Duganella dendranthematis: one gene and its partner. The protein of the gene in region 2 binds, or shares a complex with, the protein of the main gene of each other region. Links are inferred from orthologs where the notes say so. Each region holds a gene or a part of one and is shown on either strand. Other genes may lie near its edges.

The links.
Region 1: the proteins of trxB (region 2) and trxA are in contact, whole or in part, in a crystal structure (PDB 1F6M), measured with the Escherichia coli proteins. The link is inferred for Duganella dendranthematis from one-to-one orthologs.

The regions. Positions count from the first base shown.
Region 1 is NZ_CP051684.1:1,591,816-1,594,846, reverse strand. The notes cover bases 33-2,740. They hold trxA (thioredoxin TrxA), read right to left. Parts: upstream 1,696-2,740; coding sequence 1,369-1,695; downstream 33-1,368. Other genes in these bases: HH213_RS07370 (PAS domain S-box protein), read right to left, coding at 1,897-2,740; rho (transcription termination factor Rho), read right to left, coding at 33-1,249. Also shown: more of rho, read right to left, coding at 1-32; more of HH213_RS07370, read right to left, coding at 2,741-3,031. UniProt on the Escherichia coli protein: Participates in various redox reactions through the reversible oxidation of its active center dithiol to a disulfide and catalyzes dithiol-disulfide exchange reactions.
Region 2 is NZ_CP051684.1:4,622,132-4,625,270, forward strand. Bases 247-3,062 are described here. They hold trxB (thioredoxin-disulfide reductase), read right to left. Parts: upstream 2,224-3,062; coding sequence 1,270-2,223; downstream 247-1,269. Other genes in these bases: HH213_RS21215 (SRPBCC family protein), read left to right, coding at 247-524; HH213_RS21220 (Smr/MutS family protein), read right to left, coding at 592-1,266; HH213_RS21230 (DNA translocase FtsK), read left to right, coding at 2,438-3,062. In the rest of the region: more of HH213_RS21215, read left to right, coding at 1-246; more of HH213_RS21230, read left to right, coding at 3,063-3,139.

The DNA of each region.
Region 1 (3,031 bases), 3.0 Mb from region 2 along the record:
TCATCATGTCGAAGAACTCGGTGTTGTTCTTCGTGGCGCGCATCTTGTCGAGGATGAACTCCATCGCTTCGATCTCGTCCATCGAGTACAGCAGCTTGCGCAGAATCCAGATCTTCTGCAGCTGGTCCGGCTTGATCAGCAACTCTTCGCGGCGGGTGCCCGATTTGTTCAGGTTGATCGACGGGTAGACGCGTTTCTCGGCCAGGCGGCGCTCCAGGTGCACCTCCATATTGCCGGTACCCTTGAATTCCTCGTAGATCACGTCATCCATGCGCGAACCGGTTTCGATCAGCGCGGTGGCGATGATGGTCAGCGAACCGCCTTCTTCGATGTTACGGGCGGCGCCGAAGAAGCGTTTCGGACGTTGCAGCGCGTTGGCGTCGACACCACCGGTCAGCACCTTGCCGGAAGCCGGGATCACGGTGTTGTAGGCGCGTGCCAGGCGGGTGATCGAGTCCAGCAGGATGACCACGTCTTTTTTCATTTCGACCAGGCGCTTGGCTTTTTCCAGCACCATCTCGGCGACCTGCACGTGGCGGGTGGCCGGTTCGTCGAAGGTCGAGGCGACCACTTCGCCGCGCACCGAACGCTGCATCTCGGTCACTTCCTCTGGACGTTCGTCGATCAGCAGCACGATCAAGGTGACGTCCGGGTGGTTCGAGGTGATCGCGTGGGCGATGTGTTGCAGCATGACCGATTTACCGGACTTCGGCGACGCCACCAGCAGGCCGCGCTGGCCTTTGCCGATCGGCGCGATCAGGTCGATGATGCGGCCGGTGATGTTTTCCGTGCCGTTGATGTCGCGTTCCAGACGCAGCGGCTCGTTCGGGTGCAGCGGCGTCAGATTCTCAAACAATATGCGGTGTTTCGACGCTTCCGGCGATTCGCCGTTGACCTTGTCGACCTTGACCAGCGCGAAATAACGCTCGCCGTCTTTCGGGGTGCGCACTTCGCCTTCGATCGAGTCGCCGGTGTGCAGGTTGAAGCGGCGGATCTGCGATGGCGAGATGTAGATGTCGTCGGTGGAGGCCATGTAGCTGGCGTCCGGCGAACGCAGGAAGCCGAAGCCGTCCGGCAGCACTTCCAGGGCGCCGTCGCCGAAGATCTGCTCGCCCGATTTGGCGCGTTTTTTCAGGATGGCGAACATCAACTCTTGCTTGCGCAGACGCGCCGCATTGTCGATATCCAGTCCGATGGCCATTTCCAACAACGCCGAAACGTGTAAGGCCTTTAGTTCAGATAGATGCATATTGTTGAGTATCCCGTGACGGGAAAGTAAAGGTAGGGGAGGGGACTACGTGGGTGTCTCGTATTATTCAGCGGCCGCCGCGGGCGCGGCGCCGCTGGTACAACGTCACGATATCTTACTTAGATATTGCTGTCGATGAAAGAGGTCAGTTGACCTTTTGCCATTGCGCCAACTTTTTGCGCAGCGGCGACGCCGTTCTTGAACAGGATCAGGGTCGGGATGCCGCGCACGCCGAACTTGGTCGGGATCTGCTGGTTCGAGTCGACGTCCATCTTGGTGATCTGGATCTTGCCTTCGTATTCCTTGGCAACTTCTTCCAGGATCGGGGCGATGCTCTTGCATGGACCGCACCATTCAGCCCAGAAGTCGACCAGCACAGGACGGTCGGACTTCAGCACGTCGGCTTCAAAGGAGGCATCGGTAATGTGTTTGATATTTTCGCTCATAGTTTCCTCAATCGAGGTAGATGTAAGTAATAACGCCTGGGGACGGGCCTCAAACGCTGCCATAGGCAGCACATGGGTGCCATTCGCGCGATTTCAATGTCTCGGAGGGGATAGCAACAAGGTCGGCAGGCAGGGATGGCGTAAATAATAACCCATTTTTCAGAAATGTGCGGTGGTTTGTCAAAACCCGCCAAATTCTGCTCAATTATCGTCGGCGAAGGTGGTGTTGGTCATGATCTGTTCGGTGATCTGTTCCAGCAGCGGCCACAGTTTTTGCAGCAGCGCCTGGGCCTGCTGCTGGTTGTCGGCGTCGCTGCCGTCGGCCGGCAACTGCTCCAGCTCCAGCAGCAGCTCGCCCATGCCGAGCGCGCCGACGGTGCGCGCCGGCGATTTCAGCTTGTGGCCGAGGTCGCGCAGCGCGCCCAGGTCGCCGCGCCGCAGCGCCGCCTCCATCTGGTTCAGGCCATCCTGGGTGTTTTGCAGGAACTTGAAGGCGAACTTGCGCACCTTGTGCGGATGGTAACCCAGCAGCTTGGCCAGGATCGACAGATCGATCACCGCCGGGTCGCCGCCCAGCGTGGGGGTGAAGGCCGGCCGCTGCGGCCGCGCCGGCGCCGGCGCGGTCTCGCGCACGCGGTCGTCGCCGCGCTCCGGCAGCCAGTTGGCGATGGTCTGGTACATCAGCGCCGGCTGGATCGGCTTGGAGATGAAATCATCCATGCCGGCTTCGATGCAGCGCACCCGGTCTTCGCTGGTGGCGGTGGCGGTCATGGCCAGCACCCGCATGTCGGCCAGGCGCGGGTCGGCGCGGATGCGGCGGGTCGCTTCCAGGCCGTCCATCAGCGGCATCTGCACGTCCATCAGCACGCAGTCGAAGGCGGTCTGGCGCAGCAGCTCCAGCGCCTCCATGCCGTTGGCGGCCAGGCATACCGAGGAGCCGACTTCCTCCAGCATCTCCAGCGCGATCTGCTGGTTGAAGGTGTTGTCCTCGACCAGCAGGATGCGGGCGTTCTTCAGCGCCGACATCACCGCCGCGCTGCGCGACGACGCCAGCAGCTCGGCGGCGGCGTCTTTGACGCGGTCGATCAGCTCCGGCACCGAGGCGCTGGAAATGCCGAGGCGCGCGGTGAACCAGAAGGTACTGCCCTGTCCGGGACGGCTGTGCACGCCGACCTCGCCGCCCATCAGCTGCGCCAGCTGTTTGCAGATCGACAGACCAAGGCCGGTGCCGCCGTATTCGCGGGTGGTGGAGGTGTCGGCCTGCTGGAACGACTGGAACAGTTTGTCGATTTCCGCTTCCGACAGGCCGATGCCGCAGTCGCTCACTTCAAAGCGC
Region 2 (3,139 bases):
GCGACATTATCTGGCCGGCGGCATATCTGCCCGGCACCACCGACAACTACGTATCGAATGAAATCACCGTGGCGGGCCTCAGCGCCGCCGACGTCTGGGCGCAACTGGATAACACCGACGCATGGCCTGGCTATTACAGCAACGCGTCGGAGATCTGCTTCCACGATGGCAGCGGCCCGACGCTGAGCGCCGGCGCGCGCTTCCGCTTCACCACGTTCGGCTTCGCGGTCGAGGCGGAAGTGGTCGAGTATGTGCCGCCGGCGCCTGGTCAGGCGGCACGCGTGGCGTGGCATGGATGGGTGGAGGGCGACGCCGCTGGGCGGCTGGATGTGCATCACGCCTGGCTGTTCGAAGACTTGCCGGGCGGCCGCGTGCGGATCCTGACGCAGGAAACGCAAAATGGCCAGCCAGCCCGCGAGCTGGCTGTCACCACGCCGAATCCGATGCTGAATGCACATCAGGATTGGATCACTGGACTGGCTGGCGCTGCACGGCGCGCACTGGCAGGCGGACTAGAGAGCTAACCCGCACACCGGGAAGAGGGGTCTGACCCGTACGGGGTCAGACCCCGCGGCGGAGCGCAGTGCGGGTTTAGCGCTGAGGTTGCAGGGCGGCGCGCAGCAGCACGATCAACGCGCCTTCGCCACCTTCGTGATTGCGCGCCTGGCAGAACGCCACCACGCCTTTTTGCACCAGCCAGCTGTGCACCATCGATTTCAGTACCGGCTCCTGGCCGCGCGAGCCGAAGCCGCGTCCGTGGATGACGCACACGCAGCGCTGGTTGCGTAGCCCGGCTTTGCTCAGGAACGCGCCCAGCGCATCGCGCGCCTGGTCGCGGTTCATGCCGTGCAGGTCCAGCTCGTCCTGCACCGGCCAGTGGCCCTTGCGCAGCTTCTTCATTACATCCGGACCCACGCCCGGCGCCGAATAATTCAGCGCCGGATCGTCTTCCAGATAATGGTCGACTTCAAACAGGTCCGACAACGATTCCTTCAACACCGCCGCGTCGTCTTCCGCCTGCGTCAGCTTGCGGGCGGGGGCTGTCGTGGCCGCTGCGCCGACACCCTTGGGCACCGACGGCGGCACATAGCGGTCCGACACCGGCATGCGCTTGACGCCGCCCAGCGCGGTCTGGAACAGGTTGGCTTCCACCACTTGTTTCTTCTGCTGCTGGACGCGCTCCGCCTCCTTGACGGCGCGCGTTTCGGCCTGCTCCTTGAGCTGTTTGCTCAAGGATTTGAGGTCGGCGAAGTCTTTCAGGCCCACGGATTACTCCTGGCCTTCCAGGTAACGCTGGGCATCCAGTGCGGCCATGCAACCGGTGCCGGCGCTGGTGATCGCCTGGCGGTAGATGTGGTCCTGCACGTCGCCGGCGGCAAACACGCCCGGTACGCTGGTGGCGGTGGCCATGCCTTCGCTGCCGGTTTTGGTCTTGATGTAGCCGTTGTGCATGTCCAGCTGGCCTTCGAAGATGCCGGTGTTCGGCTTGTGGCCGATCGCCACGAACAGGCCGTGCACGGTGACGTCGGTGACGGCGCCGGTCTCGGTCGATTGCAGCTTGACGCCGGTGACGCCGCCTTCATTGCCCAGCACTTCCTGCAGCGTGTGGTTGTACTTGATCTCGACCTTGCCTTCGGCGACCTTGGCGTTCAGGCGGTCGATCAGGATGGCTTCGGCACGGAACTTGTCGCGGCGGTGCACCAGCGTGACTTTCTTGGCGATGTTCGACAGGTACAGCGCTTCCTCGACCGCGGTGTTGCCGCCGCCGATCACCGCCACGTCCTGGTTGCGGTAGAAGAAGCCGTCGCAGGTGGCGCAGGCCGACACGCCTTTGCCCATGAATTCCTGCTCCGACGGCAGACCGAGGTACTGGGCCGAGGCGCCGGTGGCGATGATCAGCGAATCGCAGGTGTATTCATGGCTGTCGCCGATCAGGCGAATCGGCTTTTCCTGCAACTTCACGGTATGGATGTGGTCAAACACGATTTGCGTGTTGAAGCGCTCGGCGTGCTGCAGGAAACGCTGCATCAGGTCCGGACCGGTCACGCCCATCGGGTCGGCTGGCCAGTTTTCCACGTCGGTGGTGGTCATCAGCTGGCCGCCTTGCTCAACGCCGGTCACCAGCATCGGGTTCAGGTTGGCGCGGGCTGCGTAAATGGCTGCGCTGTAGCCGGCAGGGCCGGAGCCGAGGATCAATACGCGCGCGTGTTTAGGAGTGGTCATGGCAGGCTTCTTAAATTATGTTGGATTAATCCGAATGTGGGGGCGCGAACAAGGGCGGCAAGGGCATGCCGCTATTGCAATTGCGCAAGCAATACAAGATTATAGTGCAAGCAGGGAATCAGGATGAATCGTGGGGGCGGTTGTTGCTCTTATGCCTTAGAATACCGCTATAGGAATATTTCCTGACCGCCAACGTTGCAACACCTTAATACCTATGAGCAGTAAAAAAGTTCAGGAACGCACGCCGCGCACCGCCGCAGCCGCCGCTTCCTCATCGTCCGGCTACACCCGCACGCCTACCGAACGCCAGCCCCTGCCGAACCGGCTGGTGCGGCTGCTGTCGGAGGCGCGCTGGCTGGCGCTGGCCGTGCTGGGCCTGTATTTCGTGCTGATCCTGGCCACCTACAACAAGACCGATCCCGGCTGGTCGCATGAGACGCTGGTGCCGAAAGTCGCCAATGTGGGCGGCCGTGCCGGCGCCTGGCTGTCCGACCTGCTGCTCTATATCTTCGGCATTTCCGCCTGGTGGTGGGCATTCTGCATGTTGCGGCTTGTGTGGAAGGGCTATCGCCGGCTGACCCATAAATATGTGCTGTCGACCGAACCGGAGCCGGAACACGCGCAGGAGGGCCTGATCCGCTGGATCGGCTTCGCGCTGCTGTTCATCGGCAGTGTCGGGCTGGAGTTTTTGCGCCTGCGCACGCTGACCAGCCATGCGCAGCTGCCGCGCACCTCGGGCGGTGTGCTGGGCGAGCTGATCGGGCATTCGGCGCATGTGGCGTTCGGCTTCACCGGCGCCACCTTGCTGCTGTTGCTGCTGTTCGGCCTGGGCTTCAGCCTGTTCTTCCATGTGTCGTGGCTGGCGGTGGCCGAGCGTATCGGCGGCGCCGTCGAGAACGCCATTGACTGGTTCATC